DNA from 2 places in the Streptomyces sp. NPDC058751 genome. Region 1 is predicted to be linked to the other one. Evidence: predicted binding sites of a transcription regulator. Region 1 holds the regulator's gene; the other holds the start of a gene.

Region 1 (16,745 bases):
AGCGCGCGGGCCGGGCCGGAGCGGTGGGTGACCCAGTGGACGGCACCGCGCACGCAGACCGCGCTGCCGCGCCCGGTGTGGTCGGGCGCGGCGGCGGAGGCCCAGCGCGAGGCGCTCACGGGGTGCGGCTGCCGGTCGGTGCGCTGGCCGCCGAGCCGGATGCCGAGGCGGCGCGGCTCGGCGCCGTCGAGGTTGTCGAGGAGCCAGAGTTCACCGGCGGCCACGTACACCACGCGGGTGCCGTCGGTGGCGGCGTGGCGGGCGTAGAACAAGTCGAGGGGGGTGTGGCGGCGCAGGTCGGATCCGTCGGCGAGGGAGGAGTACAGGGCGCCGACGCCCTCGTGGTCGGAGAGGAAGGCGATCCGCCCGCCGGCCCAGAGGGGGTGTTCGATGTTGCCGTCGATGTCCTCGTGCAGCCGGACGAACTCCCCGTCGCCGTCCCGGTCGATCCACAGCTTGCCCGCCGTGCCGCCCCGGTAGCGCTTCCACCAGGCGGCCTCGCGGCCCATCGGGGCGGACAGCAGGACGACACCGCCCTCGCCGTGGGCGACGTCGCCGACGGGTCCGTAGGGCAGGGTCGTCGCGGGGCCGCCGTCGAGCGGGACGGACCGCGCCCAGGTGCGGCGCAGGCTGGCCTGTCCCTGGGCGCTGAGGGCGAGCACCTGTCCGTCGGGGGTCCAGCCGCGCACCTGGGTCTTCGCGCTGCCCCAGTACGTCAGGCGTTTCGCGGGACCGCCGTCGAGGGAGGCGGCGTGGACCTCGGGGGCTCCGTCGCGCGTCGAGGTCCAGGCGACGGTCGTGCCGTCCGGGGAGATGCGTGGATGGCTGACCGGGACGTTGTCGGCGCTGACCCGCCAGGCGCGGCCCCCGCCGTCGAGGGGGGCCGCCCAGATGTCGTCCTCGGCCGTGAAGACGACCAACTCGCCGTGCAGGTGCGGAAACCGGATGTACGCGGAGGCTGCGGAATCGGTCACCCGGTCACCCTATGCAGCGTGCGCGTGGCCCGACAGGGGTTCGGATCACTTGGCCCGCGCACGGTCCGTGCGCGGGCGGGCAGGTCACTTGCCCTGCGAGGGCCAGCAGGTGGGGTCGCCCTTGCACCACATCGTCTTCGTGACGGTGACGGTGACGGTGGGGTCGGGCTGCCCGTTGGTGGGGCGGTAGGTGACCGGCGGGGTGGGTCCCGCGTCGCAGTCGCCGAGGCCCTTGACGTGGAAGATCTGCTTCTTGCCGACGGTGGCGCGCAGATCGCCGCGTACGCAGGCGCCGTTGACGGCACGGGTGACCTTGCCCTTGACGGTGATGGCCCGGCCGTCGCCGGTCTGGCCCTGGCAGTCGACGCTCGCCACGGTGTTCTCGCTCGGCGAGGACGACTTCCCCGGGGTGCGGGCCTTGCCGGCGTCGCCGAGGCTCGCGGTGCAGGTGAGCCACCTCACGTCCACGTGCCGGCGGTTCAGTTCGCTGGTCGCCGTCTGGTCGGTCGTGTAGGCCACGGTCGCGGTGCTGAGTCCGTCCATGGGCTGGCACCCGGTCACGGCGAACACTCCGGCCGCGCCCAGTCCGACGGCCGTCATGACCCGCCCGCGCCTCGTGCGGTGTCTGAAGTACCTCGAAGCCCCCATGGACGGCAGCGTGCCACCGCGCGGCGGTGCGCGGTAGACCGCATGCGGCCATCGGGGGCACAACCACCCGAAGGTGTCGCGCCACGGACGGGGAGGCCGTACAGTTCCCCGGCCTCCTCGTCCCCGCGTGCTCCTGAGCGTCCGTCAGCCGAGCATCAGCAGCCACTCCTGGAGCTCCACCAGGTTGCCCTCGGGGTCCTTGAGGTGGGCGACGCGCATGCGCTCCGTCATGGGCGCGGGGCCGTGCAGGAGGGTCGCGCCGCGCGAGACGATCTGCTCGCAGTAGGTGTCGAGGTCGTCCACCCGCAGCACCACCAGCGACCGGTGTCCGGTGACGACCTCGCCGAGCTCACCCAGTATCCCGGCCATCACGGTCCGGTCCTGGAGGGCGATGCCCGCGGACCCGGTGACCGGACTGAACTTCTCGTACGGTCCCTCGGCGGCGCCCGACTGGGGCTTGAGGCCGAGGACTTCGGAGTAGAAGCGGTAGCAGCCGGCGAAGTCGGTGACGAGCAGTCGTACCTGGGCGAGTTCCATGGAGTTCCCCGGTGGAGGTGCGGACGGTGGGTCGGGCCGACGGCGGGTCAGGACCAGCGGCCGGTGCGGGCCAGCAGCAGAGCGGTGGCGACGGTCCCGGCCGTCGAGGTGCGCAGCACCGTGCGCCCCAGGTGGAAGGTCTTCGCGCCGGCCTCGGTGAAGAGGGCGACCTCGTCGGCGGAGATCCCGCCCTCGGGGCCGACCACCAGGACGATCTCCCCGGAGGCGGGCAGCTCGGCGGTGGCGAAGGGCTCGGTGCCGAGGGCGGTGTCCTCGTGGAGCACGGCGGCGAGGTCGGCTTTGGCGAGAAGTGCGGCAACCTGCCTGGTCGTCATGGCGTCCGCGACCTCCGGGAAGCGCGCCCGGCGGGACTGCTTGCCCGCCTCCCGGGCGGTGGCCCGCCACTTGGTGAGCGCCTTCAGGCCCCGCTCACCCTTCCACTGCGTGATGCAGCGGGAGGCGGCCCAGGGGACGATCGCGTCGACGCCGGTCTCGGTCATGGTCTCGACGGCCAGCTCGCCCCGGTCCCCTTTGGGCAGGGCCTGGACGACCGTGATGCGCGGCTCCTCGGGCGGCTCCTCGGTGACCGTGCCCATCCGCACGATCAGCCGGTCCTTGCCCTCGGTGCCGAGGACCACGCACTCCGCCCGGCGCCCGGCCCCGTCGGTGAGCACGACGTCCTCACCGCTGTGCAGCCGTTTCACGGAGACGGCGTGCCGTCCCTCGGGTCCGTCGAGGACGTGGCGTCCCTCGCCGTCCGTGTCGAAGTGCTCGACCAGGAACACCGGTGCCGTCATCGGGGCGCACCCTCTTCCGGGATCTCGGCGGCGGCCGACAACGCTGTCCCGGCGGCCGCGGTTTCTGCGTTCAGTACCTCCACGAGCCGCCCGGCGGGCAGGTCGCGGGCCATGCGGTGCCCCTGCCCCGCCCACAGCGCCGTGCCCTGCGCGTCGCCCGCCTTGGCGGCCGCCTTGCGCAGGGGCAGGGTGAGGTGGTGGACCTCGGGGTAGGCGGCGGGGGCGTACGGGCCGTGCTCGCGCATGAAGCGGTTGGCCAGCGCGCGCGCCGGGCGTCCGGAGAAGGCGCGCGTGAGCTCGGTGCGTACGTAGAGGGGGTCGGTCAGCGCCTGCTTGTGCACGGCGGGGGCGCCGGACTCGGGGGTGGCGAGGAAGGCGGTGCCGAGCTGGGCGGCGTCCGCGCCCGCGGCGAGGACGGCGGCTATCTGGCTGCCGCGCATGATGCCGCCGGCCGCGACGAGCGGGATCTCCACGGTCTCGCGCACCTGCGCGAGCAGCGTCAGCAGGCCGACGCCCGTCCCGTCCGTCTCCGGGTTGTCGCGGTGGGTGCCCTGGTGTCCGCCGGCCTCGACGCCCTGGACGACGACCGCGTCGGCGCCGGCCCGCTGCGCGCCGAGGGCTTCCTCGGCCGTGGTCGCGGTGACCAGGGTGAGGGTGCCGGCGCGCCGCAGCGACTGGAGCACCTCGGGCCTCGGGACGCCGAAGTGGAAGGAGACCACCGCCACCGGGTCGTCGAGGAGGACGGCGAGTTTGGCGTCGTAGCCGTCGTCGCGGCCGCTGTCCGGATCGCCGAGCCCGGTCTCGTACCAGGCGGCCTCGCCGGCGAGCTGGTGGGCGTACACCTGGACCGCGGCCGCGTCCGCGTACTCGGGCTGCGGGAGGAACAGGTTGACGCCGAAGGGACGGCCGGTCAGCCCGCGCAGCTGCTTGATCTCCTGGTACATGCCGTCGGCGGTCTTGTACCCCGCGGCGAGGAAGCCGAGCCCGCCGGCCTCGGACACGGCGGCGGCGAGCTGCGGGACGGAGACTCCGCCCGCCATGGGGGCCTGCACGATCGGGTGAGGGAAGAGATCGGTCAGCGCGGAGGACATGACGGCATGTTGTCACGTCCCCCGGACAAGTCCGAATCCGGTCGTCCGGCCGGATACGGCCTTTGACGTGGAGGGCACGGGGCGCTTCGGGCCCCGTGCCCCGCCTGGGTCAGCGGCCGTTGAAGGCGTCCTTCAGCCGGGAGAAGAGCCCCTGCTGACCGGGCTGGAACTGGCCGGTGGGCCGCTCCTCGCCGCGCATCTGCGCCAGCTCGCGCAGCACCCGCTCCTGCTCCGGGTCGAGCTTGGTCGGCGTCATGACCTCGACGTGCACGACGAGGTCGCCGCGGCCGCCGCCGCGCAGGTGCGTGACGCCCCGGCCGTGCAGCGGGATCGACTGGCCGGACTGCGTGCCCGGACGGATGTCGACCTCCTCCATGCCGTCGAGGGTCTCCAGCGGCACCTTGGTGCCGAGGGCCGCCGCCGTCATCGGGATGGTGACCGTGCAGTGCAGGTCGTCACCGCGCCGCTGGAAGGTCTTGTGCGGCAGCTCGTGGATCTCGACGTACAGGTCGCCGGCGGGGCCGCCGCCGGGGCCGACCTCGCCCTCGCCCGCGAGCTGGATGCGGGTGCCGTTGTCCACACCGGCCGGGATCTTGACCGTGAGGGTGCGGCGGGAGCGGACCCGGCCGTCGCCCGCGCACTCGTGGCACGGGGTCGGGACGACGGTGCCGAAGCCCTGGCACTGCGGACACGGCCGCGAGGTCATGACCTGGCCGAGGAAGGACCGCGTCACCTGGGACACCTCGCCGCGGCCGCGGCACATGTCACAGGTCTGCGCGGCGGTTCCGGGGGCTGCGCCCTCGCCGTTGCAGGTGCCGCAGACGACGGCCGTGTCGACCTGGATGTCCTTCGTGGTGCCGAAGGCCGCCTCGTCGAGCTCGATCTCCAGCCGGATCATGGCGTCCTGGCCGCGGCGGGTGCGCGAGCGCGGTCCGCGCTGCGACGCCGTGCCGAAGAACGCGTCCATGATGTCCGAGAAGTTCCCGAAGCCGCCCTGGCCGAAGCCGCCGGCACCGGCGCCGCCGCCCTGCTGGGACAGCGGGTCGCCGCCGAGGTCGTAGACCTGCTTCTTCTGCGGGTCCGACAACACCTCGTACGCGGCGTTGATCTCCTTGAACCGCTCCTGCGTCTTCGGATCGGGATTGACGTCCGGGTGCAGCTCGCGAGCGAGCCTCCGGAACGCCTTCTTGATCTCGTCCTGGGACGCGTCGCGGCGCACGCCGAGTACGGCGTAGTAGTCCGTGGCCACTTACGACTCCGCCAGGATCTGTCCGACGTACCGTGCCACCGCTCGTACCGCTCCCATCGTTCCCGGATAATCCATGCGGGTCGGGCCGACCACGCCGAGTTTGGCTACTGCCTCGCCGCCCGAACCGTAGCCGACGGAGACCACGGACGTGGAGTTGAGTCCCTCGTACGCGTTCTCGTGCCCGATTCGCACGGTCATGCTCGAATCCCCGGCCTCCCCGAGCAACTTGAGGAGCACGACCTGCTCCTCCAGCGCTTCGAGCACCGGCCGGATGGTGAGGGGGAAGTCATGTCCGAAGCGCGTGAGATTGGCGGTACCGCCGATCATCAGCCGCTCCTCGGTCTCCTCGACCAGTGTCTCCAGCAGCGTGGAGAGCACCGTCGAGACCGTACCCCGGTCCTCCGCCTCGAAGGCTTCCGGGAGGTCCTGGACGAGCTGCGGGACGTCCGCGAAGGGACGCCCCGCGACCCGGCTGTTGAGCCGGGCGCGCAGGTCCGCCAGCGACGTCTCACCGAACGGCGCCGGACAGTTGATCATGCGCTGTTCGACCCGGCCGGTGTCCGTGATCAGCACGAGCATCACCCGCGCGGGAGCCATCGACAGCAGCTCCACGTGGCGCACGGTCGAACGGGTCAGCGAGGGGTACTGCACGACGGCGACCTGGCGGGTGAGCTGCGCGAGCAGCCGCACGGTCCGCCCCACGACGTCGTCCAGGTCGACGGCTCCGTCCAGGAAGTTCTGGATGGCGCGGCGCTCGGGCGCGGTCATCGGCTTGACGCCGGCGAGCTTGTCGACGAAGAGGCGGTAGCCCTTGTCCGTGGGGATGCGCCCGGCGCTGGTGTGCGGCTGGGCGATGTACCCCTCGTCCTCCAGGACCGCCATGTCGTTGCGGACGGTGGCGGGCGAGACGCCGAGGCGGTGCCGCTCGGTGAGCGCCTTGGAGCCGACCGGCTCCTCGGTGCCCACGTAGTCCTGGACGATGGCGCGCAGCACCTCCAGCCTGCGTTCGCTGAGCATCGCGCACCTCCAGAAGTCGACTCGGTGGTCTTCGTGGCCTTCGCGGCATTCGCCTGGCACTCAGCGCACGCGAGTGCCAACGTTCCCCGGTTCAGTGTACGGCGGTCGGGCACGCCCCGGGCAAGGGCCGCCCCGCGATGTCGTGCACGGCACCCGGCCACCGTTAGCGTCGCCGCATGAGGCTGACTTGGGAAGAGCTCGGGTGGGAAAGGGTGGCGCCCCGGGTGGGGCGGCGGCGGCTTCCGCGCTGGGACTGCACGGCCGGGCTCGTCGTCGGCGAGGGGGCGGCGCTGATGATCGACGCGGGATCGAGCCTCGCGGAGGGCGCCGCGCTGCGCGCCGACGCGCGGGCCCTGACCGGCGGGCGTGTGACCCATATCGCGCTCACCCACCCGCATTTCGACCACGTGTTCGGTGCCGCGGCGTTCGCGGGCGCGCGGATCCTCGTCGCGGACGGTTCGTCCGGGGCGTACGGCGGTGGCCGCGACGAGCTGTGCGCGGACGCGGTGCGCAACGGGCTCGACCCGGGGGCGGCCGAGGAGGCGGCCGACACGCTCGTACGTCCCCGGCTCTTCGTCCGGGACACCCTGGACCTGGATCTCGGCGGCGGCGTCCGGGTCCGGCTGGTGCGGACGGGCGAGGGCCACACCGCGCACGACCTCGTGGCCGTCGTGCCGGGCGACCCGGCGGTGGTGTTCTGCGGCGACCTGGTCGAGGAGTCCGGCGAGCCGCAGGCGGGCCCCGACGCCGTACCGTCGCGCTGGCCCGCGGCGCTCGACACCCTGCTCGGACTGGGCGGCGAGGACGCGCTGTACGTCCCCGGCCACGGCGCGATCGTGGACGCCGCGTTCGTACGGGCCCAACGGGAGGCCCTGGCGGCGCGCTTCGGCCCGGCGGGGGCCGACCGGGCGGGTCCGTGACGGCGGCTCCCGGCGGGTTCCGGCTCCGCAGGTTCCGGCTCCGCGGGGGCCGGGCGGCCGGGGTCCGGCCCGGTCTGTTCCGGCGTGTCGCGGGGAGCGCCGGCGCGCTTCTCCTATCGTCATCCGAATGCGCCAGTACTCTCCGGACCTGACCCCGCCGTGGAAGAAGCCCCGGTCCGTGCCCGAGGTCCCGGCGGACCCGGGTCTGGTCGTCGAGGAGCCCGGCACCGGCTTCTGCGGCGCGGTGATCCGCTGCGAGGCGGGCACGGTGACCCTGGAGGACCGCTTCGGCAAGCACCGGGTGTTCCCGCTGGAGCCGCGCGGCTTCCTCCTGGAGGGCGAGGTGGTGACCCTGGTCCGCCCGGCGCCCGCGGCGCCCGTCCGCCCCGGCCGCACGGCGTCCGGCTCGGTGGCGGTCCCCGGCGCCCGCGCCCGGGTCGCGCGCGCCGGGCGCATCTACGTGGAGGGCCGTCACGACGCCGAACTGGTCGAGCGTGTCTGGGGCGACGACCTGCGCGTCGAGGGCGTCGTCGTGGAGTACCTGGAGGGCGTCGACGACCTCCCGGCGGTCGTCGACGCGTTCGCCCCGGGCCCGGACGCCAGGCTCGGCGTCCTCGTGGACCACCTGGTCCCGGGCTCGAAGGAGTCCCGGATCGCCGAGGCGGTCACGAGCGAGCACGCCCTGGTGCTCGGCCACCCGTACGTCGACGTCTGGGAGGCCGTGAAACCGTCCTCCCTCGGCATCCCGTCCTGGCCCCGGGTCCCGCCCGGCCAGGACTGGAAGACGGGCGTGTGCCGGGCCCTCGGCTGGCCGGAGAACACCGGCGCGGCCTGGCAGCACGTCCTGTCCCGGGTGCGCTCCTACAAGGACCTGGAACCGGCCCTCCTGGGCCGGGTGGAGGAACTGATCGACTTCGTGACCGCGCCGCCGGAGTGACGGGGACGGCCGGTGCGGCCGGTGCCGGACGTACCGCGCTCAGTCCACCAGGTCCCGGACGACGGCGTCCGCGAGGAGACGGCCGCGCAGGGTGAGGACGGCGCGGCCGGCGTCGTAGGGGCCGGCTTCGAGGAGTCCGTCGGACAGGGCGCGGCGGGAGGCCGCGAGGCCGTCGGGGCGGAGCAGGGAGAGCGGGCAGCCCTCGCGCAGCCGCAGTTCGAGGAGGATCCGCTCGACCCGGCGGTCCTCGTCGGCGAGGAGTTCACGGCCGGCCCCCGGGGAGCGGCCCTCGGCCAGTGCCGCCGCGTACGCCCCCGGATGCTTCACGTTCCACCAGCGAACGCCCCCGACGTGGCTGTGCGCCCCGGGGCCCGCGCCCCACCAGTCGGCGCCGCGCCAGTACAGCTCGTTGTGGAGACAGCGGCCGGCCTCGGAGGCGGCCCAGTTCGACACCTCGTACCACTCGAAGCCCGCCGCCGACATCACCTCGTCCGCGATGAGATAGCGGTCCGCGTGCACGTCGTCGTCCGTCATGGGGACCTCGCCGCGGCGGATGCGGCGGGCGAGCTGCGTGCCCTCCTCGACGATCAGCGCGTACGCGGAGACGTGGTCGGGACCGGCGCCGAGGGCCGCTTCGAGCGAGGCCCGCCAGTCGTCGTCCGACTCCCCCGGCGTGCCGTAGATCAGGTCCAGGTTCACATGTGCGAAGCCGGCCGCGCGGGCCTCGGCGACGCAGGCCTCGGGGCGGCCCGGGGTGTGCGTGCGGTCGAGCACCTTCAGGACGTGCTGCCGGGCGCTCTGCATGCCGAAGGAGATCCGGTTGAAGCCGCCGGCGCGCAGGGTCGCGAGGTACTCCGGGCCGACCGACTCGGGGTTCGCCTCCGTCGTGACCTCAGCGTCGTCCGCGAGCCCGAACTCGTCCCGGATCGCCCCCAGCATCCGTACGAGGTCGTCGGCGGCCAGCAGCGTGGGCGTGCCGCCTCCGACGAAGACCGTGCGGACCGGGCGGGGGTCGTCGCCGAGGACCTTGCGGGCGAGCCGGATCTCGTCGGTCAGGGTGTCGGCGTAGTTGTCGCGGGAGGCGAGCACGCCGCCGCTGCCCCGCAGCTCGGTCGCCGTGTAGGTGTTGAAGTCGCAGTAGCCGCAGCGGGTCGCGCAGTACGGCACGTGGAGGTAGAACCCGAGGGGTCGCTCGGCGGCCCCGGCCAGGGCGTGCGCGGGCAGCGCCCCGTCGTCGGGGACGGGCTCACCGTCGGGAAGTGCGGAAGGCATGCGTTCCATTGTCCAGCACGGCCGGGGCGGGCGTGTCCGGCGCGGGCCGGGACGGCCACCGCCCCGGAGCGGCCCCCGGTCGCTTCCCGGCCGGACCCCGGCCGGACCCCGGCCGGCCACGGGGCGGACGGGCCGGGCGCCCCGGCCGCGGTGGGCCCGCTACTGCGCCTGTAACACCAGCAGCGCCATGTCGTCCTCGGGCGGGCGGGGGCCGAACGCGTGGACCAGGGCGCGGATCCGTTCCGCGATCATCTCGGCGTTCAGGCCCGCGCAGCCCGCGAGGGCGTGCGCGAGACCGTCGTCGTCGTCGAACTGACGGGACCCGTCGCGCCGCTCCGTCACCCCGTCGGTGACGCACAGGAGGGTGTCTCCGGGGTACAGCTCGAAGGACTCGGAGGTGTACTCGGGGTCCTCGAACACGCCGAGCAGGGTCTGCGGCCGGGCCGTCTCCCGCACCTCGCCGTCGGGGCTCAGCAGCAGCGGCAGCGGATGCCCCGCCGAGGCGAGGGTGCAGCGCACTCCGCCCTCGAAGGGCACCAGCTCGCCGTAGAGCATGGACAGGAAGCGCGTCTGCGGGCCGGGGTCGGTGCCGAGCCCGGGTCCCCCCGCGGCCACGAGCGCGCGGGCCGCCGCGTCCGCCGCCTCCGTCGCGTCGTCGAGGAGGAGCTGGTTGAGCCGGTCGAGGACGTCCGCGACGTCGTAGCCCTCGCGGGCCAGCAGCCGCAGCCAGGGCCGGGCCAGCCCGATCACGACTGCGGCCTCGGGTCCCTTGCCCTGGACGTCGCCGACCGCGAAGCACCAGCGCCCGTCACCCGCGGGGAACACGTCGTAGAAGTCACCGCTCGGGCCGCCCTGGTCGAGCGGCTCGTAGACGAGGGCGCTGCGCACCCCGGGGATCTCGGCGACCGCGCCCGGCAGCAGCCCGCGCTGCAGGACCCGGCTGATGGTGGCCTGCCGCGCGTACTGCCGGGCCGCTCCGATGGCCAGGGCGATGCGGCGGCTGAGGTCCTCGACGAGCCCGGTGACCTCGTCGGGGAAGTCGGGTGGTCCGGCCCGTCCGATGACGAGCGTGCCCAGCGGCCGGCCGCCCGCGATCAGCCGGTACGCCAGTGCCGCCCCGCTCGTCCCGCGGGCGCCCAGCGCCTCGCCGGGCCAGGGCACCGGGACGGCCCGCGAGCGCACCGCCTCGGGCAGCCGCGGCGGGTCCTTCTCCAGTGCCTGGCGCAGGCCCTCGATCAGGTTCTCGCTGCCGTGCCAGACCCGGGCGAGGCGGGGGCCGAGGGCCAGGCCCGGACCGCCGGCCCGGCCGGTGGCCTCGTCCTCCAGCCACACCGCGCACCAGTCGGCGAGGCGGGGGACGAGGAGCTGCCCGGCCAGGGCCGCGACCAGGTCCTCGTCGAGTTGTCCGGCGAGCAGGTCGGAGGCCTCGGCGAGGAAGGAGAGGGCTCCCCGGTCGAGCCAGTCGTGGCCCCGCGCGCCGCTCCGGTCCGCCCCCGGGACGGGCACCGCGCCGTACGGCTCGCCGCCGGCCCGCGGCCCGTGGCCCGGGACCCGTCCCTCGGCGTACGCGGTGGCCCCGGGCCCGGCCGGTCGCGGACCCCCCGCCGCGCCGGTGAGCCCGTCGACGTCGGCGAACCCGTCCGTTCCCGCGAACCCGTCCGCGCCCGCGAAGGAGACCGGTCCGGCGAGACCGCTCGTGTCCTCGAAGCGGGCCGGCGGGCGCAGGCCGTCGGTGTCCGTGAAGACGGCCGTCCCCGGCGGGGCGGCGGCGGTCCCGGCGGCCGGCAGCCTCGACCACACCGTCTTGACGCCCGGACGATAGGTGATCCCCCACGCCTCGGAGAGCGCGGCGACGAGGCGCAGGCCCCGCCCGTACTCCGGTGTCCCGTAGGGCGGTTCGGCGCCGTCCTCCCGTATGGCGCGCGAGGGGTGCTGGTCGGAGACCTCGACGACCAGCGGTCCCGGCGGGCCGTCGGCCGGGCACTCCAGGCGGCACAGCAGCTCGACGTCGGTGCCCGCGTGCACGACGGCGTTGGTGACGAGTTCGCTGACCACCACGGCCGCGTCGCCGGTGAGCCGGTCGTCGAGGATCTCGGTGCCCGGCAGGGCCAGTCCGGTCCAGCTCTCGAGCGTGTCGCGGAGGAACCGGCGCGCGGCCGCGGGAGCGAGCGGAGTGCCCGGCAACGACGTGTGCGACACGATGTCCCGGCCTGCGGGGTGGTGCGCGAGCACGTCCGGTGCGCACGCCGTGGACTCCCGTTGCGTCGGAATGGCCCCCACTGTGCGCTCCCTGGGCAGTTCGGACGAAGACACCTCGGACGATGCGGCCAGGGTGACAGACTGACGGCGCTCATGAGCACCGAGTCACCGAAGTGGGCCGTCATGAGTGAGAACACTGGTATGGATGTACACGAAGACGGACAGAATCGAGCATCCGATCAGCCTCCACCGCCCGTCACGACGACGGCGGCACGGGAACGGCGGCGCGGGACGGTGACACGGGACGGCGGCTTCGGCGCGGAGCCCGGGGCGGTCGCCGGCCGGCCGCCGGACGGCGGGACACCGGAGAACCACGGACCGAGCGAGGGACCGTCATCATGAGCGTTCGGACGACGACCGACGAGGGATCGAGCATCCTCCTGGTCGACGACATGGAGGACAACCTGGTCGCGCTGGAGGCCGTCCTGCGTTCCCTCAACGAGCCGCTGGTGCGGGCGCGTTCGGGCGAGGAGGCGGTGGAGGCCCTGCTGCGGCAGCGGTTCGCGGTCGTCCTGCTCGACATCCGGATGCCGGGCATGGACGGATTCGAGACGGCCGCGAACATCAAGCGGCTCGACCGGGCCAAGGACGTGCCCATCATCTTCCTGACGGGCAGGGACGCCGACGCGGGCTACGCCTTCCGCGGGTACGCGACGGGGGCCGCCGACTACGTGGCGAAGCCGTTCGACCCGTGGGTCCTGCGCGCCAAGGTCAGCGTCTTCCTCGAACTGCACCGCAAGAACCGCCAGCTGGAGTCGCTGCTCGCCCGCGAGCAGGACCAGTTCGACGAACTCGCCGCCCGGCTCGGGAGGATGGACACGCACCTGGCGGCGAACGCCGTGCAGGACGTGCCCGGACTACGCGCCCAGATACGGCAGATGGACGAACTGCTGGGCAGGATGCGGCGGAGCCGGAACGCGTAGGGCGCGCGGGAGCCGACCGCCCGGCCGGCGGAGGGGGCCTGCGCGTCCCCCGCGCTCCGGACGGGCCGGGGCGCGAGGGACGGGGGCAGGGGCGGGGACGGGGGCTACGCCTCGCGGGAGCCCGCGTACATCTCGTCGATCAGGTGCTTGTACGCCTTCTCGACGACCGGGCGCTTCAGCTTGAGGCTCGGGGTGATCTCGCCGTGCTCGACGTCCAGGTCGCGGGGCAGGAGACGGAACTTCTTGATGGTCTGCCAGCGCTGCAGACCCGCGTTGAGCTCCTTCACGTACCCCTCGACGAGGGCGACCGTGGCGGGTGCCGCGACGACCTCGGCGTACGACTTGCCCTCCAGGCCGTTGTCCTCGGCCCAGCCGAGGATGGACGGCTCGTCGAGGGCGATGAGCGCGGTGCAGAAGTTCCGGTCGGCGCCGTGCACGAGGATGTTGGAGACGTACGGGCAGACGGCCTTGAAGTGGCCCTCGACCTCGGCGGGCGCGATGTACTTGCCGCCCGAGGTCTTGATGAGGTCCTTCTTGCGGTCGGTGATCCGCAGGTAGCCGTCCACGGACAGCTCGCCGATGTCGCCGGTGTGGAACCAGCCGTCCGCCTCCAGGACCTCGGCGGTCTTCTCGGGCAGCCCGTGGTAGCCCTCCATGATGCCGGGGCCGCGCAGCAGGATCTCGCCGTCCTCCGCGATGCGCACCTCGGTGCCGGGCACCGGCTTGCCGACCGTGCCGGTGCGGTAGGCCTCGCCCGGGTTCACGAAGGAGGCCGCGGAGGACTCGGTGAGTCCGTAGCCCTCCAGGATGTGGATGCCGGCGCCGGCGAAGAAGTAGCCGATCTCCGGGGCGAGCGCGGCGGAGCCGGAGATGCAGGCCCGCAGGTTGCCGCCGAATGCCTCGCGGATCTTGGCGAAGACGAGCGCGTCGGCGACCTTGTGCTTGGCGCCGAGCGCGAACGGCACGGAGGCCGAACCGGTGCGGCGGAAGTTGTCCTGGCTGGCCTTCGCGTACTCGCGGGCGACCTCCGCGGCCCACTGGAAGATCTTGTACTTGGCGCCGCCGCCGGCCCGCGCCTTGGCCGCGACCCCGTTGTAGACCTTCTCGAAGATGCGCGGCACGGCCGCCATGTAGGTCGGCCGCACCACCGGCAGGTTCTCGATGATCTTGTCCACGCGGCCGTCGACGGCGGTGACGTGCCCGGCCTCGATCTGGCCGGAGGTCAGGACCTTGCCGAAGACGTGGGCGAGCGGCAGCCACAGGTACTGGACGTCCGTCTGGCTCACCAGGCCGGTCGCGGCGATGGCCTTGGCCATGTACGACCAGTTGTCCTGCGGCAGCCGGACGCCCTTCGGGCGGCCCGTGGTGCCGGAGGTGTAGATGAGGGTCGCGAGCTGGTCGGCGGTGATCGCGCCGACCCGCTCCTTGATCAGCTCGGGGTTCTTCTCCAGGTACGCGGAGCCGCGCGCCTCCAGCTCGGCGAGCGTCAGGACCCAGTCCCCGCTCTCCACGCCCTCCGGGTCGATGACCACGACGTGCGTGAGCTCGGGGAGCTCCGCGCGCTTCTCCCGCGCCTTGGCGAGCTGGGCCGCGTCCTCCGCGATGAGGATCCTGCTCGCGGAGTCGGAGAGGATGTAGGCCGACTCCTCGGCGTTGGTCTGCGGGTACACCGTGGTGGTGGCCGCTCCCGCGCAGAGGATGCCGAGGTCGGCGAGGATCCACTCGACCCGGGTCGAGGAGGCGAGCGCGACGCGCTGCTCCGGCTGGACGCCGAGCTCGATCAGACCGGCGGCGATGGCGTAGACCCGTTCGGCGGACTGCGCCCAGGTCAGCGACTTCCACTCGTCCGGGCCCTCGCCCGGTGCCGGTACCGGGTAGCGGTATGCCTCGGCGTCGGGTGTGGCCGCCACGCGCTCCAGGAAGAGGGCGGCGACGGACGGCGGACGGTTCTCGATCAGGGTCTGTGTGTCGCTCACGACATCCTCCGGGGCCCGCGGCAGTGCGGCTGGCTCAATTGCGGCTGTTGTTTAACTCGCGAGTAACTACCGAGCAGAGATCAGACTAGAGCGCGTCCGGCCGGTGCGTAAGAGGCGGCGGCAGGTCACTTCCCGGCCACTTCCCGCTGGACACACCCCCGAGACAAGCACAGGGCCCGCCGCGCCGGAGCGCGACGGGCCCTGAAATTCCCGGGATTCGGCGTGGCTACTTCTTGCCCTTGGCCGAACCGGCGCTGTCGTCGCTGGACAGAACGGCGATGAAGGCCTCCTGCGGAACTTCCACGGAGCCCACCATCTTCATCCGCTTCTTGCCCTCCTTCTGCTTCTCCAGCAGCTTCCGCTTACGCGAGATGTCACCGCCGTAGCACTTGGCGAGGACGTCCTTGCGGATGGCGCGGATGGTCTCGCGGGCGATGACCCGGGAGCCGATGGCCGCCTGGATGGGCACCTCGAACGCCTGCCGCGGGATCAGCTCGCGCAGCTTGGCGACCAGCCGGACGCCGTACGCGTACGCCGCGTCCTTGTGCGTGACCGCCGAGAAGGCGTCGACCTTGTCGCCGTGCAGCAGGATGTCGACCTTGACCAGGCTGGAGGCCTGCTCGCCGGTGGGCTCGTAGTCCAGCGAGGCGTAGCCGCGGGTCTTGGACTTCAGCTGGTCGAAGAAGTCGAAGACGATCTCCGCGAGCGGCAGGGTGTAGCGGATCTCGACCCGGTCCTCGGAGAGGTAGTCCATGCCGAGCAGGGTGCCGCGCCGGGTCTGGCACAGCTCCATGATCGCGCCGATGAACTCCGAGGGGGCGAGGATCGTCGCCCGCACGACGGGCTCGTACACCTTGTCGATCTTGCCCTCGGGGAACTCGCTCGGGTTGGTGACCGTGTGCTCGCTGCGGTCCTCCATCTCGACGCGGTAGACCACGTTCGGGGCGGTCGCGATCAGGTCGAGCCCGAACTCGCGCTCCAGCCGCTCGCGGATCACGTCGAGGTGCAGCAGTCCGAGGAAGCCGACGCGGAAGCCGAAGCCCAGCGCCGCGGAGGTCTCCGGCTCGTACACCAGCGCCGCGTCGTTGAGCTGGAGCTTGTCCAGGGCGTCGCGCAGCTCGGGGTAGTCGGAGCCGTCCAGCGGATACAGGCCCGAGAAGACCATGGGCCGGGGGTCCTTGTACCCGCCGAGCGCCTCGGTGGCGCCCTTGTGCAGGGTGGTGATCGTGTCACCGACCTTGGACTGGCGGACGTCCTTCACACCGGTGATGAGGTAACCCACCTCACCGACACCGAGCCCGTCGGCCGCCTTCATCTCGGGGGACGAGACGCCGATCTCCAGCAGCTCGTGCGTGGCGCCGGTGGACATCATCTTGATGCGCTCACGCTTGTTGAGCTGCCCGTCGATCACACGGACGTACGTCACGACGCCGCGGTACGAGTCGTAGACCGAGTCGAAGATCATCGCGCGCGCCGGGGCGTCCTGGACGCCGACCGGGGCGGGGATCTCGGCGACGACCTTGTCGAGCAGCGCCTCGACGCCGAGGCCCGTCTTGGCGGAGACCTTGAGGACGTCCTCGGGGTCGCAGCCGATGAGGTTGGCCAGCTCCTCGGAGAACTTCTCCGGCTGGGCGGCCGGCAGGTCGATCTTGTTCAGTACGGGGATGATCTTGAGGTCGTTCTCCATCGCCAGGTAGAGGTTGGCGAGGGTCTGGGCCTCGATCCCCTGGGCGGCGTCGACGAGCAGGACCGTGCCCTCACAGGCCGCCAGGGACCGCGACACCTCGTACGTGAAGTCGACGTGCCCAGGGGTGTCGATCATGTTGAGGATGTGGGTGCGGCCCGGATCCTGGGACGGGGCCCAGGGCAGCCTGACCGCCTGGGACTTGATCGTGATGCCGCGCTCGCGCTCGATGTCCATCCGGTCGAGGTACTGAGCACGCATCTGCCGCTGCTCGACCACCCCGGTCAGCTGGAGCATGCGGTCGGCGAGCGTGGACTTGCCGTGGTCGATGTGCGCGATGATGCAGAAATTGCGGATCAGAGCCGGGTCGGTACGGCTCGGCTCGGGCACATTGTTAGGGGTCGCGGGCACGCAGGGTCCTGTCTCTTGAGGCGCCTTGTGCCTCGGGTCGGATCGATACG
Region 2 (6,331 bases), on a different contig from region 1:
ACGGTACCACTCGACTGGTACAAGAATCTGGTACCAGTCCGAAGAACGCTCGTGTCCGGCCAGGACGCCGGACAGCACTTCGCCCCGCCGTGGGAACGGCGGGGCGAAGCTACGCGGGCCGGTTCGGTGCCGAGTCCCCGTGCGGGGACCCGGCACCGGATCCGGTGTGCGTCAGTGGGAGTGCCCGTGGCCGCCGTGACCGGCGTCGGCCTCTTCCTCTTCCTTCTTCTCGACGACCAGGGTCTCGGTCGTGAGGAGCAGGGAGGCGATGGAGGCGGCGTTCTCCAGGGCGGAGCGGGTGACCTTGACCGGGTCGATGACGCCGGCCTTGACCAGGTCGCCGTACTCGCCGGTGGCGGCGTTGAAGCCCTGGCCCTTGTCGAGGTCGGCGACCTTGGAGGTGATGACGTAGCCCTCCAGGCCGGCGTTCTCGGCGATCCAGCGCAGCGGCTCGACGGCGGCGCGGCGGACGACCGCGACACCCGTGGCCTCGTCGCCGGTCTTGTCGAGGTTGCCCTCGAGGACCTTGACGGCGTGGACGAGCGCGGAGCCACCACCGGAGACGATGCCCTCCTCGACCGCGGCGCGGGTCGCGGAGATGGCGTCCTCCAGACGGTGCTTCTTCTCCTTCAGCTCCACCTCGGTGGCGGCGCCGACCTTGATCACGCACACGCCGCCGGCCAGCTTCGCGAGGCGCTCCTGGAGCTTCTCGCGGTCCCAGTCGGAGTCCGTGTTCTCGATCTCGGCCTTGATCTGGTTGACGCGGCCGACGACCTCGTCCGGGCTGCCGGCACCGTCGACGATGGTGGTGTCGTCCTTGGTGACGGTCACGCGGCGGGCGCTGCCGAGCACGTCCAGGCCGACCTGGTCGAGCTTGAGGCCGACCTCCTCGGCGATGACCTGACCACCGGTGAGGGTGGCGATGTCGCCGAGCATGGCCTTGCGGCGGTCACCGAAGCCGGGGGCCTTCACGGCGACGGCGTTGAACGTGCCGCGGATCTTGTTGACGACCAGGGTCGACAGGGCCTCGCCCTCGACGTCCTCGGCGATGATCAGCAGCGGCTTGGAGGCGTTCGACTGGATGACCTTCTCCAGCAGCGGCAGCAGGTCCTGGATGGAGCTGATCTTGCCCTGGTGGATGAGGATGTACGGGTCGTCGAGGACGGCCTCCATACGCTCCTGGTCGGACACCATGTACGGGGACAGGTAGCCCTTGTCGAAGGCCATGCCCTCGGTGAAGTCGAGCTCCAGGCCGAAGGTGTTGGACTCCTCGACGGTGATGACACCGTCCTTGCCGACCTTGTCCATCGCCTCGGCGATGAGCTCGCCGACCTGGCTGTCCTGCGCGGAGAGCGCGGCGACGGCGGCGATGTCGGACTTGTCGTCGATCGGGCGCGCGGTGGCGAGGAGCTCGTCGGAGACCGCCTTGACGGCCGCGTCGATGCCCTTCTTCAGCAGCGCCGGGGAGGCACCCGCGGCGACGTTGCGCAGGCCCTCGCGCACGAGCGCCTGGGCGAGCACGGTGGCGGTGGTCGTACCGTCACCCGCGATGTCGTTGGTCTTGGTCGCCACCTCCTTCACGAGCTGCGCGCCGAGGTTCTCGAACGGGTCCTCGACCTCGACCTCACGGGCGATGGTCACACCGTCGTTGGTGATGGTGGGGGCGCCGAACTTCTTGTCGATGACGACGTTGCGGCCCTTGGGGCCGATCGTCACCTTCACCGTGTCGGCAAGCTTGTTGACGCCGCGCTCAAGGGCGCGACGGGCGTCCTCGTCGAACTTCAGGATCTTCGCCATGGAAGCGGTTCAGCCCTCTCGGAAAATGTGGAGAAACGAACCGCGCCCCCGGCTCCCGGCTGGAATGATCGCGGGTGCCAGGGGCGTGGTTCACTGCAATGCTCGGTGCGGGGTCGTCCGGGGGAAGGCCCCGAACTCCCTTACCGGGTGAATTACTTCTCGATGATCGCGAGCACGTCGCGAGCCGAGAGGACGAGGTACTCCTCGCCGTTGTACTTCACCTCGGTGCCGCCGTACTTGCTGTAGAGAACGATGTCGCCGACGGCGACGTCGAGCTCGACACGCTTGCCGTCCTCGATGCGGCCCGGGCCCACGGCCAGGACGACGCCCTCCTGGGGCTTCTCCTTCGCCGTGTCGGGAATGACCAGGCCGGAGGCCGTGGTCTGCTCGGCGTCGAGCGGCTGGACCACGATGCGGTCCTCGAGCGGCTTGATGGCAACCTTGGAGCTGGCGGTCGTCACGATCCGACCTCCCCCTTCGGAGATCTCACGGGGTTAACTGTCTGAGGTGGCGACCAGGTCGATCCGTCGTCGCGGGTGCCGGACCTGCCCGTCGCTGTTGGCACTCTCCAGGGGGGAGTGCCAGACCTGAGACTATGACTGCGATTAGCACTCGGTCAAGCGGAGTGCCAAAGGCGTCGTCGTGGCGTGGGCCGGAAGATGCCCGACCTGCACCGAATGGCCCCTTCCCGGCCCCCCTGCGGGACCCCCTAGAGGTAGTCCTCCAGCCGTGCCGGGGTGAAGCCCTCGCGCTGGATCCGGCGCAGGAGACGGAGCGTGGCGCCCGTGGGGTCGGGCCCGGCGGGACCGGAGAGGATGTCGCCGGGCCGCAGCGGGTGCGCGTCTGCCGTCCTGCCGAGGACGACCGCGGCGACCCCGCAGTCGGCGGCGGCGCGCAGGGTGGTGCCGTCGTAGCGGCCGTACGGGGGCCGCAGCAGCCGGGGCCGGAGGCCGAAGCGCCGCGCGAGCTTGTCCTGTTGTCCGCAGATCTCGGCGCGCTGGCCGGCGTAGGGCAGACCGCGCAGGGCGGTGTGGTCGAGGGTGTGGTTCTGGATGCTCGCGCCGACCGCGCGCAGCCGGGCGAGCCGCCCGTACCCGGGTCCGGCGACCCGGTCCGTGAGGAACATGCTGACGGGCAGGCGCAGTTCACGGACCATGTCGGTGAACCGCGGGTCGCGTTCGGCCCCGTCGTCGTACGTCAGGAAGACCACCTTGTCGGGGGTGCGCACCCGGTCGACGACGGGCGGCAGGCCCGTGTCCGCGGTGCGCGCGGTGGCGCGGGCGGGCACGTCCGGCGCCGGGGCGAGCGGGGTGGCCAGGCCCCAGCGGCGGTACGCCGACTCGGTCGGGCGGACGCGCTGGGCCGCCTTCTTGCCCAGCCGCTCGATGGGGTCGACGGACTGCGCGCAGCCGCTGAGCAGCACCGCCACGAGCAGCCCGGCGGCCGGCACCCGCACCCTCACGGGTGGTCCTCCGGGCACGCGACCGCGTACCCCTCGGCCGCGACCGTCCCCGGGAAGCGGCGGACCGTGCCGGACATGGCGCCCCTCCCCCGCCCGCGGCCCCGGAAGTTGGCGGGCACGCCGACTCCCCGGCGCGCGACAGCACCCTTCACACCGGTTTTGTCATTTTGTCGTACGGGTCGCATGGAGCCGGATCCTCCCAGCTCACCGCCCTCGCGAGGGGCCCGACACCGCCGCCGGAAGCGCACCGTCCACCGACTGGCCCACAATGGCCGGGTGAACGACGTCTCCTTCGCCCCCCTCCTCACCGCCGAGGGCCGCGCCCTGCTCGACGAGGTCCGCGCCACCGAACCGGCACAGGAACTGGCCGTCGCCACCCGGCTGCGTCGCGAGCACCCCGCCGAGCTGGTCTCGGCGGCCCTCGGCCAGGCACGGCTGCGGCAGCGGGCGGTGGCGAAGTTCGGGGCCGAGGACGCCGGACGGATGTTCTTCACCCCCAACGGGGTCGAGCAGTCCACCCGTACGAGCGTGGCCGTGCACCGCGCCGAGCGGCTGCGCGCGCTGGGGGTCCGCTCCGTCGCCGACCTGTGCTGCGGCATCGGCGGCGACGCCATCGCGCTGGCCCGCGCCGGGATCCGCGTGCTGGCCGTCGACCGCGACCCGCTGACGGCCGCCGCCGCCCGCGCCAACGCCGACGCGCTGGGCCTCGCGGACCTGATCGAGGTGCGCGAGAGCGACGTCACCGAGGTGGACACCACGTCGTACGACGCCGTCTTCGTGGACCCGGCGCGGCGCGGCGGCCGGGGCCGGATCTTCGACCCGGAGGCGTACTCGCCGCCACTGTCCTGGGCGGTCGGCACCGCCCTCACGGCCCGGATCGCCGCGCTGAAGATCGCCCCCGGGATCCCGCACGAGGCGGTGCCCGCCGAGGCGGAGGCCGAGTGGATCTCGGACGGCGGGGACGTGAAGGAGGCGGTGCTCTGGTTCGGCACCGAACCCGGCCTGGTGCGCGCCACCCTGCTGCCGGGCCCGCGCGAGCTGCGCGGCCGCGGGCTGCCCGACCCGCGGGTCAGGGCGGTCGGCCGCTACCTGTACGAGCCGGACGGCGCCGTCATCCGCGCGCACCTGGTCGCCGAGGTGGCCGAGGAGCTGGACGGCGGGCTGGTCGACGAGACGATCGCCTACGTCACCGCGGACGAGCTGCGCCCCACCCCGTACGCCGCCGCGTACGAGATCACCGACCGGCTCCCCTTCAACGTGAAGAAGTTGAAGGCCCTGCTCCGGGAGCGGGAGGTCGGGGTCCTGACCGTGAAGAAGCGCGGGTCGGCCGTCGAGCCGGAGGAGCTGCGCCGCAAGGTCAAGCCGCAGGGCCCGCACTCCGCGACGGTGTTCCTGACCCGGGTGGCGGGCGCCCCGACCATGCTCGTCGGGGCACCGGCACGGCCGGCCACCGCCGACGGCGAGCGCTGAACGGGGCGGGGTCCGGCCCGGTCGCGGGCCGCGCCGCCACGTCGGCGCGCATGCCCGACATTGGGCCAAAAAGCCGTACAGCGGTATGAATACTGCTGGAAGCGGGCGAGCCTGGTGGATATCGGCCCAGGTTTCCGTAGCGTCGCGTCGGGCCTTGAGCAGGCCGATCCGGACCGGCAAAACTCGGAGACGAACAAACAGTGGGCATCCCCAACGGATCTCGGGCCGCCGTCACGGCAGCCGACGAGTCGTACGAGAACGAGCTGCCGGTACGCCGCAAGCAGCCCGGCAGCGTCGTGATCAAGTGGCTCACCACCACCGACCACAAGACGATCGGCACGCTCTATCTGGTGACGTCGTTCGCGTTCTTCGTGGTCGGCGGCATCATGGCGCTGCTCATGCGCGCCGAGCTGGCCCGCCCGGGCCTGCAGATCCTGTCGAACGAGCAGTTCAACCAGGCGTTCACGATGCACGGCCTGGTCATGCTGCTGATGTTCGCGACACCCCTGTTCGCCGGTTTCACGAACTGGATCATGCCGCTGCAGATCGGCGCGCCCGACGTGGCCTTCCCGCGGCTGAACATGTTCGCCTACTGGCTGTACCTCTTCGGCTCGTTGATCGCGGCGGCCAGCTTCCTCACCCCGCAGGGCGCCCCCGACTTCGGCTGGTTCATGTACGTGCCCCTGTCGGACGCGATCCACTCGCCGGGCATCGGCGCCGACATGGGCATCATGGGCCTGGCCTTCTCCGGCTTCGGCACGATCCTCGGCGCGGTCAACTTCATCACCACGATCATCTGCATGCGCGCTCCCGGCATGACGATGTTCCGGATGCCGATCTTCACCTGGAACGTGCTGCTGACGGCCGTGCTGGTCCTGTTCGTCTTCCCGGTCCTCGCGGCCGCGCTGTTCGCCCTGGAGGCGGACCGTAAGTTCGGGGCGCAGATCTTCAACCCGGCCAACGGCGGTGCCCTGCTGTGGCAGCACCTCTTCTGGTTCTTCGGCCATCCGGAGGTGTACATCATCGCGCTGCCGTTCTTCGGCATCGTCTCCGAGATCATCCCGGTCTTCTCGCGCAAGCCGATGTTCGGCTACATGGGCCTGATCGGCGCGACGATCGCGATCGCGGGTCTGTCCGTGACGGTGTGGGCGCACCACATGTACGTCACCGGCGGCGTTCTGCTCCCGTTCTTCTCCTTCATGACGTTCCTCATCGCGGTCCCGACCGGCGTGAAGTTCTTCAACTGGATCGGGACGATGTGGAAGGGCTCGCTGTCCTTCGAGACCCCGATGCTCTGGGTGGTCGGCTTCCTGATCACCTTCCTCTTCGGTGGTCTGACCGGCGTGATCCTGGCCTCGCCGCCGATGGACTTCCACGTCTCGGACTCGTACTTCGTGGTGGCGCACTTCCACTACGTGGTCTTCGGCACGGTCGTCTTCGCGATGTTCGCCGGCTTCCACTTCTGGTGGCCGAAGTTCACCGGCAAGATGCTCGACGAGCGCCTCGGCAAGGTCACCTTCTGGACGCTGTTCGTGGGCTTCCACGGCACGTTCCTGGTGCAGCACTGGCTGGGCGTCGAGGGCATGCCGCGCCGGTACGCGG

Evidence for each region. The regulator HrcA, encoded in region 1, represses chaperone genes, less so after heat shock. The targets are predictions, from matches to a motif close to TTNGCACTCNGNNNNNCNGAGTGCNAA.
Region 2: groES (co-chaperone GroES) is a predicted target of HrcA. The motif match lies at 2,403-2,429, and genes of this name have one in related genera.

What each region holds. Positions count from the first base shown of each region.
Region 1 covers NZ_JBHYPZ010000001.1:6,543-23,287, forward strand. Annotated here, with positions in the region: gene ACFW6B_RS00025 (S41 family peptidase) at 1-974, opposite strand, end outside; gene ACFW6B_RS00030 (hypothetical protein) at 1,059-1,574, opposite strand; gene ACFW6B_RS00035 (VOC family protein) at 1,767-2,159, opposite strand; gene ACFW6B_RS00040 (16S rRNA (uracil(1498)-N(3))-methyltransferase) at 2,207-2,956, opposite strand; gene ACFW6B_RS00045 (nitronate monooxygenase) at 2,953-4,047, opposite strand; gene dnaJ (molecular chaperone DnaJ) at 4,157-5,296, opposite strand; gene hrcA (heat-inducible transcriptional repressor HrcA) at 5,297-6,313, opposite strand; gene ACFW6B_RS00060 (MBL fold metallo-hydrolase) at 6,490-7,233, shown strand; gene ACFW6B_RS00065 (DUF3097 domain-containing protein) at 7,361-8,170, shown strand; gene hemW (radical SAM family heme chaperone HemW) at 8,210-9,442, opposite strand; gene ACFW6B_RS00075 (SpoIIE family protein phosphatase) at 9,602-11,722, opposite strand; gene ACFW6B_RS00080 (two-component system response regulator) at 12,040-12,624, shown strand; gene ACFW6B_RS00085 (AMP-dependent synthetase/ligase) at 12,729-14,600, opposite strand; gene lepA (translation elongation factor 4) at 14,827-16,695, opposite strand.
Region 2 covers NZ_JBHYPZ010000066.1:36,842-43,172, forward strand. Annotated here, with positions in the region: gene groL (chaperonin GroEL) at 172-1,797, opposite strand; gene groES (co-chaperone GroES) at 1,950-2,258, opposite strand; gene ACFW6B_RS38625 (polysaccharide deacetylase family protein) at 2,507-3,259, opposite strand; gene ACFW6B_RS38630 (methyltransferase domain-containing protein) at 3,536-4,729, shown strand; gene ctaD (cytochrome c oxidase subunit I) at 4,930-6,331, shown strand, end outside.